Regions from separate parts of the Sporolactobacillus sp. PKPK-6 genome, predicted to be linked through region 2. Evidence: riboswitches for the same ligand, from Rfam matches in the RefSeq annotation. Region 2 holds a riboswitch; the other holds the start of a gene.

Region 1 (4,430 bases), 480 kb from region 2:
CGGGTTCAGTGCATTAAAGTCATATATTGAACCGGAATTAGAAACGGTTCAGTGACCGAGAAAGGTGGGGAGGAAAACTGATTAATCAGGGTGTACTCGTGTCCAAAAAGGGGAGGCGTGCTGTCATTCTGACTGATGAAGGCGACTTCAAATCGGTCAGGCTCAGACGCATGGCTGATCTTTCTATTGGACAAACGGTACGTTCCAAACACCTTGCCCGATTTAACTTTCTTCCCAAATCGATACTGACGCCGATCATCGCACTTGGATTTTCGCTGCTTTGTTTTATTCCGTTGTCGCATAGTACTTATGCGCCTCCTGGGCCGGTAGCTGCATATGTGTATTTTGATTTAAAGGCAAGTATCGAAGCGAGTGTAGATCGTAATATGCAGGTTATCTCTGTACAGCCTTTAAACAGTGAAGCAAGACAACTGCTTCAGAGTATCCCTGTCGTCCAAAAGATGCCTCTTCAGCAGTTCAGTTCAGCACTCTTCTCAAAACTGAGGAACGAAGGCGTTTCAGATAAGCGATCGCTTTGTTTAGTTACAACAGTTTTGACGAATCAAATCGGCCGCTCGCAAAAATCAGTATTTACAGAGGGCTTGACCGCATCTTTTAATCGCGGAGCAAGTCAATCCCTTCAAGCGAACGGAATTGGAATTGAGTGGCTTCAAGCATCTCTTGAACGAAAAAAGGATGCCGAAGCACGAGGCCTGTCTGTTGGAAAGTATCTGCTTTATTTGCAAGCGAATGCGTACGGCAAGACGCTCTCGCTTGAAGATGCCCAACAATTATCCACTGAGAAGATGCGCGAAGTATCAGGAGCTGTTTCACTGCCATGGCATTCGTTGATTAGAGAACGGAATAATACTCAAGGAAGCAGACCATCTACGGAGCAAGCGTCCTTTAGGGCCAATCAACTTAAACCGCTCTTTCAAAATCCTTTTCAGGTCGGTGAGGCGGCTAAAAGCAGGGAGAACAGCAGCTATAATTATTTGAACACTCGAATAGCGGGTTATGCCTGATTTTTGTCTATGAAGATCCAAGCAGAGAAACATCTGCTTGGATTTTTTAATATGCATAATCGGGTATCTGTTAAGAGAAAAAATGGTTTGACAGCTTGAGTTATGCGTGGTAAATTATTAACACTCAATTGAATAGAAAAACTCTTATCCAGAGAGGCGGAGGGACTGGCCCGATGATGCCCGGCAACCTAATTGCAGATCGTTGCAATAAAGGTGCTAATTCCTTCAGAAACAAATGTTTCTGACAGATGAGAGAGGCGAATCCCACCTCTCTCAAGGCGGGTTTTTTTATTGGTTGAAACAAAAATCGGAGAGAGGGATGCCACCAAGTAGAATACAGATTAAATGCCAAGTAAAAACGTAGGATAAGTTTTTACGACTGTAATAATTGAAAGCGGTGAACGAAGTTGATTCAATTAAGCAATGTTGAAAAAACGTTTCGGACTGATCAGGGTCCGGTGCGTGCACTATCGGATGTTAGCCTTGCTATTCAGGAAGGGGAAGTGTTCGGCATTATTGGCTATAGCGGTGCCGGCAAGAGCACACTCATTCGGATGATTAATCTGCTTGAGAAACCGACGTCAGGAACGATCACGATTGATGGTCGAAGTCTTACAGACTTGGATGAGCGCCAGCTGCGTGAAGAACGTCGGTCAATTGGAATGATCTTTCAGCATTTCAACTTGCTGTGGTCGCGGACTGTTGCTGAGAATATTGCTTTCCCATTAGAATTAACGAAGCTGAAAAAGAAACAAAGAGAAGATCGGATTGCCGAATTGATTCGGATGGTTGGACTTGAAGGCAAAGAGTCTGCGTATCCATCACAACTGAGCGGCGGTCAAAAACAGCGTGTAGGCATTGCACGAGCACTGGCTAACAATCCGAAGGTCCTTCTTTGTGATGAAGCGACATCGGCACTTGATCCAAAAACAACCGATTCAATTCTTACCCTTCTGTCGGAAATTAATAAGACGCTTGGACTGACGATCATACTGATTACTCATGAAATGACTGTAATTCGAAAAATATGCGATCGTGTGGCTGTGCTTGACGGCGGTAAAATTGTTGAGCAAGGAACAGTTGAGTCTGTGTTTTCGAATCCGCAACAAACCATTACTCAAGAATTCGTAGGCAACCATACTGGGAAAAGTACACCGATTCAAATCAAAGTTTCCGATGTGATACATACTGAGGGAACTGTAATCAGTCTTTCGGCTGCTGACCAAGCCACGTTTCAACACAGCTTATCGCGGCTGCTCGGGAACACGAACCTATCGGTAAAGGTGCTTGGATTAGCATACGGAGCGAACACTCAATCGGAGCATACAATCGTTTCCATTCAAGGGGCTTCAGAATCCATTAGAAAAGCGATCAACGTTCTGCGTTCAGAAGGCGTGAGAGTTGAGGTGACAAAGGAAAATGTTTGAGTGGTTACAAAATGTTGATTGGCCAAGTATGTGGCTGTCTACCGGTCAAACGCTCTATATGACAGCTATCTCCGGTGTGTTTACATTTTTTTTAGGAGTCGCTTTAGGGCTTTTACTTTACTTAACGGCAAAAGGCGGACTCTATGAGAATCAGATTATCTACAGGTTTATTGCTTCATTCGTCAATGTGTTTCGATCAATCCCTTTCATTATTTTGATCATTCTTTTGATCCCGCTTACGGTGATTATCATTGGGACCATGATTGGAGCGAGTGCGGCACTGCCTTCGATCATTATCGGAGCGGCACCGTTTTATGCCCGGCTGGTTGAGATCGGTTTAAGAGAAGTAGATAAGGGAGTCATTGAAGCGGCTCAGGCAATGGGTGCAACCAAGTGGCAAATTGTTTGGAAAGTACTTCTTCCTGAAGCACTGCCGTCACTATCTTCCGGAATGACCGTTACGCTGATTGCACTGATTGGCAACACGGCAATGGCCGGGGTCGTTGGTGCCGGAGGACTTGGTACTATTGCTTATAATGAAGGTTTTCAAGCAAATAATAATACAATTACGTTTATCGCGACCGTGATTATTCTAGTGATTGTCTTTATTATTCAGTATGTCGGCGATCATATTACTCGCCGTGTTGACAAGAGATAGACAGCATAAAAGCTGACTTATTAAACAAATGATGGTAACTAAAATTAATCAAACAGAACTTGGGGGAGTTAATATGAAAAAATCAATCGTATTTGCTGTAGTTCTTGCTTTTGCTCTCATTCTTACCGCATGCGGACAATCAACAGGAAAGTCGGAGAAAAATCAAACATTGACTGTTGGCGCGTCGGCAGTGCCTCATGCTGAAATTCTCAAGCAAGCCGCACCATTGTTAAAAAAGAAAGGTATTACCCTGAAGGTAAAAGTATTCCAGGACTATGTGCTGCCAAACAAAGCACTCGCATCAAAACAATTGGATGCTAATTATTTCCAACATGTTCCATTCCTTGATCTTTATAATAAGCAAAACAATACGGATTTGGTTAATGCAGGAAAAATCCACATCGAACCATTTGGTATCTATTCCAAGAAATTCAAGAGTGTTGATGAAGTGAAAGACGGAGCAACGGTCCAGATCAGCAACAACAAGTCGGAACAAGGACGCATTTTACTGCTTCTTCAATCAAAAGGACTTTTGAAGATTAAATCCGGTATTGATCCAATTGCTGCTACACTTGCTCAGAAAAACGGGAACTATACGGATTTCGACAATATCAAACATCTGAAATTCTTGCAGCCGATCGATCCGGCCATTCTGCCGAAAGCTTATGAGAACAGCGCGGCAGACTTGTATGCAATTAATACAAACTATGCACTTCAAGCGAAATTGCAGCCAAAGAAAGATGCTTTGATCCTTGAAGGAGCTTCCTCTCCATATGCGAATATTATTGCCGTGCGAAAAGGCGATCAAAATAAAAAAGCGATTAAAGAACTAGTCAATGTGCTGCATTCTAAAACGATCCAAGATTTTATCAATAAGAAATATAAAGGCGCGGTTCTACCTGTTTCCGAATAAATAGATAAAGAACAATAAAAAATCGTCCAGCAGCAATTGTTGGACGATTTTTCATTTAGTTCAGGAAAAATTATATTATATATTTTATTCATTCTTCTATTATGATAATTGAAAATAGCGGTATAATACGGATACATACTTACTCGTAAATTGTGGACTATCCTTTGGGTTGCTATCTATTTACATCTGATATAATATGATAATGAGAATAGATTGAGAACGGATTTCAATCTGCAATTAGACTTTTTAAATTGGAGGTTTTGATATGACTGTACCGGAATTGAAAATAAACGATCTTCACGTTTCTGTTGAAGGCAAGTCCATTGTTAAAGGATTTAATCTGAATATGAAGGGCGGAGAAATACATGCCCTGATGGGACCGAACGGGACCGGAAAATCAACCGTTG
Region 2 (4,430 bases):
AAGTTGTCATAAACAAAGACGAAACGAATAAAATTTGTCAGCCTTCCTATAAAATAAGGTCGGAAATACAAAAATAAATTTGTGAACTTAGGATGATACAGCTGTCAAAACCAGCCCAATAGCAAATCGAGCGACACAGCGCTGAGTACGGTTGTTATTAATGTACAACTCGAGACAAATTGGGGATGCGCGTTGAACTGAATCGCATATAACGTTGTGTTCGCCGCGCTCGGCATCGCGGCCATGACGATAATCACGTTTCGGAGCAGTGGATCCATGGGAAACAGCAGACAAACAAGGAACGCGATCGCCGGGGATATAACAAGCCGAATAAAGGTAGCTAGACCAATACGCCCCCAGTTCATATTGCGTACAGTTACATTCGCCAGCTGCATGCCGAGAATAATCATAATAATCGGAATCGATGTGCTGCTTACGAGTTCGATGCTTTGCATAAAATTTGCCGGAATCTGAATGTGAAACGTTTGTAGAAGTAAAGCAGGAAGAATAACGTAATTCATCGGCTGCTTGAGGACAGTGCAAAGTGCCATTTTTGCGCTGCCTTTTCCATTTGCGGCAATATAGATGCCGACAAAGCCCATCAGAATTGCATGGAAAATCATCAGAGGCATCGCGTACACCACACCTTGTTTCCCAAAGGCAAATAAAATAATCGGCACACCGTAGTTGCCGCTGTTTGCAAAAATGGTAGAGAGTAAAAACGCGTTCGTTTCACTTTTACTGTAGTGGAGGATGTGTCCTGCAATGATACCGACAACAATTAACAGCAGCATAATCATCAGAGCGGTTGCTGCAATATAGAAGAAACTAAGATTCATAGGTGTTGTATAAAAGATATCAAAAACAAGAAACGGGAGCAGCAGATAGACGGCGAGCGTCGAGATCGGCTTAATATCTAGTTTGAAAATTTTCTGTAGAATAAACCCGCTGAGAAAAATTAAAAACACCGGCAAAATCACATCGAAAAAAATACGCACAATCTGTTCCCTCTCTCTGCTGTCCATGGTTTCAATGAGTTCATTTTACTTGGTTACCGTATGAAAGATCAAGATAAGTTTTACGCGCCGGTGTGTGTGCAAGACAGTGACTCAACATCTCGCCTCATTTATAGCTTAAAATTCACATAGAAAAAGAGACGGTGAGAATCATTCATTTCTCACAATCTCTTTTTCCCATTTTTAATAACACAACTGCCTTTTCTATGAATCAGAAAAGGCTATTTTTTTCACTCTTATTGGTCCACAACTGATCCATCAATATGAAGCCTGGTTTTTATCGGCCGTCGCACATAAGGAAATTTTGTTTCAATATCATCAACCAATTCGGTCCCAATTCCCGGCAACCGCGGAATTTCCATAAAGCCTTGCTCACATTTAAAGGTTGTCGTGACAACATCCTTCTTCCGAACACCCTTCTCAACATTTGTCGACCCGTATTTTTCCGAAAGCGCGGGCTGATCGTCACCAGGATACTCAAGGATCGCGAAGTTGGGTATACTAACCGCAATCTGCAGACAAGCCGCGGTTGATACCGGGCTCAGCGGATTGTGCGGAACAACCAGCACATCATTTGCTTCCGCAATTGCAGCGATCTTCTTTGTACCCGTTATGCCTCCGCACATGCACACATCAGGTCGAATGTACTGGACAGCATTTTTCTTAATCAGCATTGCAAATTCTTGTGGGCTGATTAATCGTTCACCCGTTGCAATCGGTACAAATGTTTTGGCTGCTACCCATTCCATCGAGTCAAGATTATCCGGACCTACAGGATCTTCGATGAAATAGGGATAGGAGTGTTCAATTCCCTTGGCAAACGCAATCGCATCTGCCGGCTTCAACCGAGTGTGTAGTTCAATCAGCAAGTCCACATCATTGCCGACAGCATCTCTGTAAGCAGCCACACGCTCAACGGCTTCGCCGATCTCCTTGGCATGAGTGGTGTAATAAGGCACATCTCTTGATTCATCCAGGAAAGGAGAAAGATGACCAATTGCGTTATAGCCCTGGCTTTTCGCTCGCTTCAGGTTAGCAATGATTTCCTCAGTTGATGATCCGCCTACATGACCATAAACGCGGACCTTATCACGGCATTTCCCGCCAATCAAATTGTATATCGGCGTTCCATAATACTTTCCGGCAATATCCCACAAAGCAATGTCGATCGCGCTGATTGCGCCCATAATCGCCGATCCTTTAAAGTGCCAACAGCGATACATATACTGCCAGTGGTGCTCAATTCTTAATGGATCTTGTCCAATCAGATACGTCTTAAAAGCGTCAATCGCCCCCTTGGAAGCATCCAAAAAACCCCAAGTCCCTGATTCTCCTAAACCAACGAGTCCTTCATCCGTATAAATTTTCACAAAAAGATAGCGATTTGCTAAGATCGTTTTTACATCTGTAATTTTCATCCTTTGCGCACCTTCCTAAATACTTGTCATTACCCATTTTGTCATTTAAAAAGCCGCCTTCTGAAAATAGAAAGCGACTTCGACTATGCGGATTATAAGCAAAAGTTTCTTTCTTATCTCTCAGAATAGATCTGCAGGATTTGACACCATACTTATTGCTGGTTGTCGGGGTTCATCGGGCCAGTCCCTCCGCCGCTCTTGATAAAGAAAACTTGGCGAGGCCAAACCTTTGGAGCAGGCTGAGCCTTAGTTGCACTTACACTATTTTCCTTGAATCTTTATACTCTATTTATAGTGTAAGAAACGATAATCATATTAAGTTGATAAGATTAATTATATATAAATCCGTTCGTAATTCAATCTTTTTTCATGAAAAGAAAAAAAACGCAATAAAAACGAGACTGCCCAAGTGGACACCCTCGTTTCTCAATCGTTCTTTCACACCTTTTGTTAAATCGAATAATTTTTACACCGACCGTCATCCCAAAGTGCCGGTCGTTTTCAGCTGTTTCGCGCTCTCCGCCAAATGAAGCAAATCCACGAGCATTTCATGACTTTTCGCTTCCATGCCATGTTTCTTTGCAGTTTTCACAATATAACCGTTTATATAATCAACTTCAGTCGGACGGCTATTAACCATATCCTGATACATCGATGGGTGGTGAAGCGGATTGACCTGTGAGCTTTCATGATCGATAATCTGCAGCATCTCTTCACGGCTTTGCATAAATTTGACACCATCCGCAACGCCCGCAGCATACCCTTCATCAATCAAGCGTCGGGACAACTCATCCGCCCCGGAATAAGCCACATACTCGCCCATCGTGATATCCATCAATGTGCACAACGTGTTGATGACCGAATTCATGAGCAGTTTAGACCACAGCGTTCCCATGTAGTTAGTTTGAAGCGTCGGATTCATGCCCGCTTTTTCAAATTCTCGGACGACCTCATGTGTGAATGCATCCGGATTTTCCGTGACATTCACCAGCTGCGTGTGTGCCGCACCCTTTGCACCCATGAAATCTACTTTTCCCGGTGCGTCAAGAACAGTCGCGATTAACGCAATCCCTGCAATAATGCGTTCATCAGGCACATACTTGCGAATCTCATCCACCGAACCGATCCCGTTTTGATTCGTCAAAACATAGGTGTGCTCGCCAATAAAATGCTGGCAAGCCTGCATCGCTTCTTCGGACTGCATCTGTTTTGTAAATAAAATCACCAGATCCGGAGTCTGCGCGTATTCAGCAGGCAGGAAAACATCAACCGGTACCAAATGCTGATTCTGATGGTCGCGAGAAACATAGACGCCGCCTTGTTCGCGAATCGCCTGATAACTCGGTTTCCACGGCTCCACAAAATCGACGTCGTTACCTGCTTCTTGCAGAAGCACTCCATATCTGAGTCCCATTGCTCCTGCACCAATCACTGTAATTTTCATTTTGATTCCTCCACTCATCTGTATCTCAGCTTGTCTGTAACTATTTCTAAATACAATAATACTCTAAATCGAGTGACGTAAAAAGAGCAGCCACTAAGGAAAAAGTAGCCACTCTTTTATACGTCTTATTTGTTCAAATTTCACAAATTCTTATCCATATTAAACGTCAGTTTCGACATACTCATGGATTGCGTCGTCAAGTCTTGCAAGAGCGCGCGCGTCTCGCTTAACCCGAGCTCGGCAGTTTCGCTGCTTGCCTCGTTCAGAACATCTACCACATTGTCTTGACTCGTATTTTTTGCCGTTTCGTCGGTCTCAGCGATCTTCCCAAGAAATTTGCTGTACAGATTTTCTTTGTAATCAAGCACCTGCTTGAGAAAAGCATTGTAATGCGGTTCAACGATGACCGGAATCGTTTTATACAGCCAGTACGCCGAATCAAGAGACAGCTTCATCGGCGTAACTTCGTATGATTTCGGCACTGATGTAATGTTCGTATAAAAAGGCACATAAGGACTGAATGTGCCGGCAAGCGACACCCATTGAATGCCC

Evidence for each region. Region 2 has a riboswitch for S-adenosylmethionine ahead of dgoD (galactonate dehydratase). Riboswitches for the same ligand answer to the same signal wherever they lie in the genome.
Region 1: another riboswitch for S-adenosylmethionine. It lies ahead of AC1MBV_RS03620 (methionine ABC transporter ATP-binding protein); the one in region 2 lies ahead of dgoD (galactonate dehydratase).

The regions. Positions count from the first base shown of each region.
Region 1 covers NZ_JBWXPA010000001.1:744,298-748,727, reverse strand. Annotated here, with positions in the region: gene sigI (RNA polymerase sigma-I factor) at 1-55, shown strand, start outside; gene AC1MBV_RS03625 (anti-sigma factor domain-containing protein) at 78-1,025, shown strand; SAM riboswitch class I at 1,167-1,280, shown strand; gene AC1MBV_RS03620 (methionine ABC transporter ATP-binding protein) at 1,433-2,452, shown strand; gene AC1MBV_RS03615 (methionine ABC transporter permease) at 2,445-3,110, shown strand; gene AC1MBV_RS03610 (MetQ/NlpA family ABC transporter substrate-binding protein) at 3,184-4,023, shown strand; gene sufC (Fe-S cluster assembly ATPase SufC) at 4,289-4,430, shown strand, end outside.
Region 2 covers NZ_JBWXPA010000001.1:1,228,984-1,233,413, forward strand. Annotated here, with positions in the region: gene AC1MBV_RS05895 (hypothetical protein) at 1-77, shown strand, start outside; gene AC1MBV_RS05900 (AEC family transporter) at 105-1,025, opposite strand; gene dgoD (galactonate dehydratase) at 1,253-2,434, opposite strand; SAM riboswitch class I at 2,545-2,642, opposite strand; gene AC1MBV_RS05910 (ketopantoate reductase family protein) at 2,913-3,878, opposite strand; gene AC1MBV_RS05915 (C69 family dipeptidase) at 4,019-4,430, opposite strand, start outside.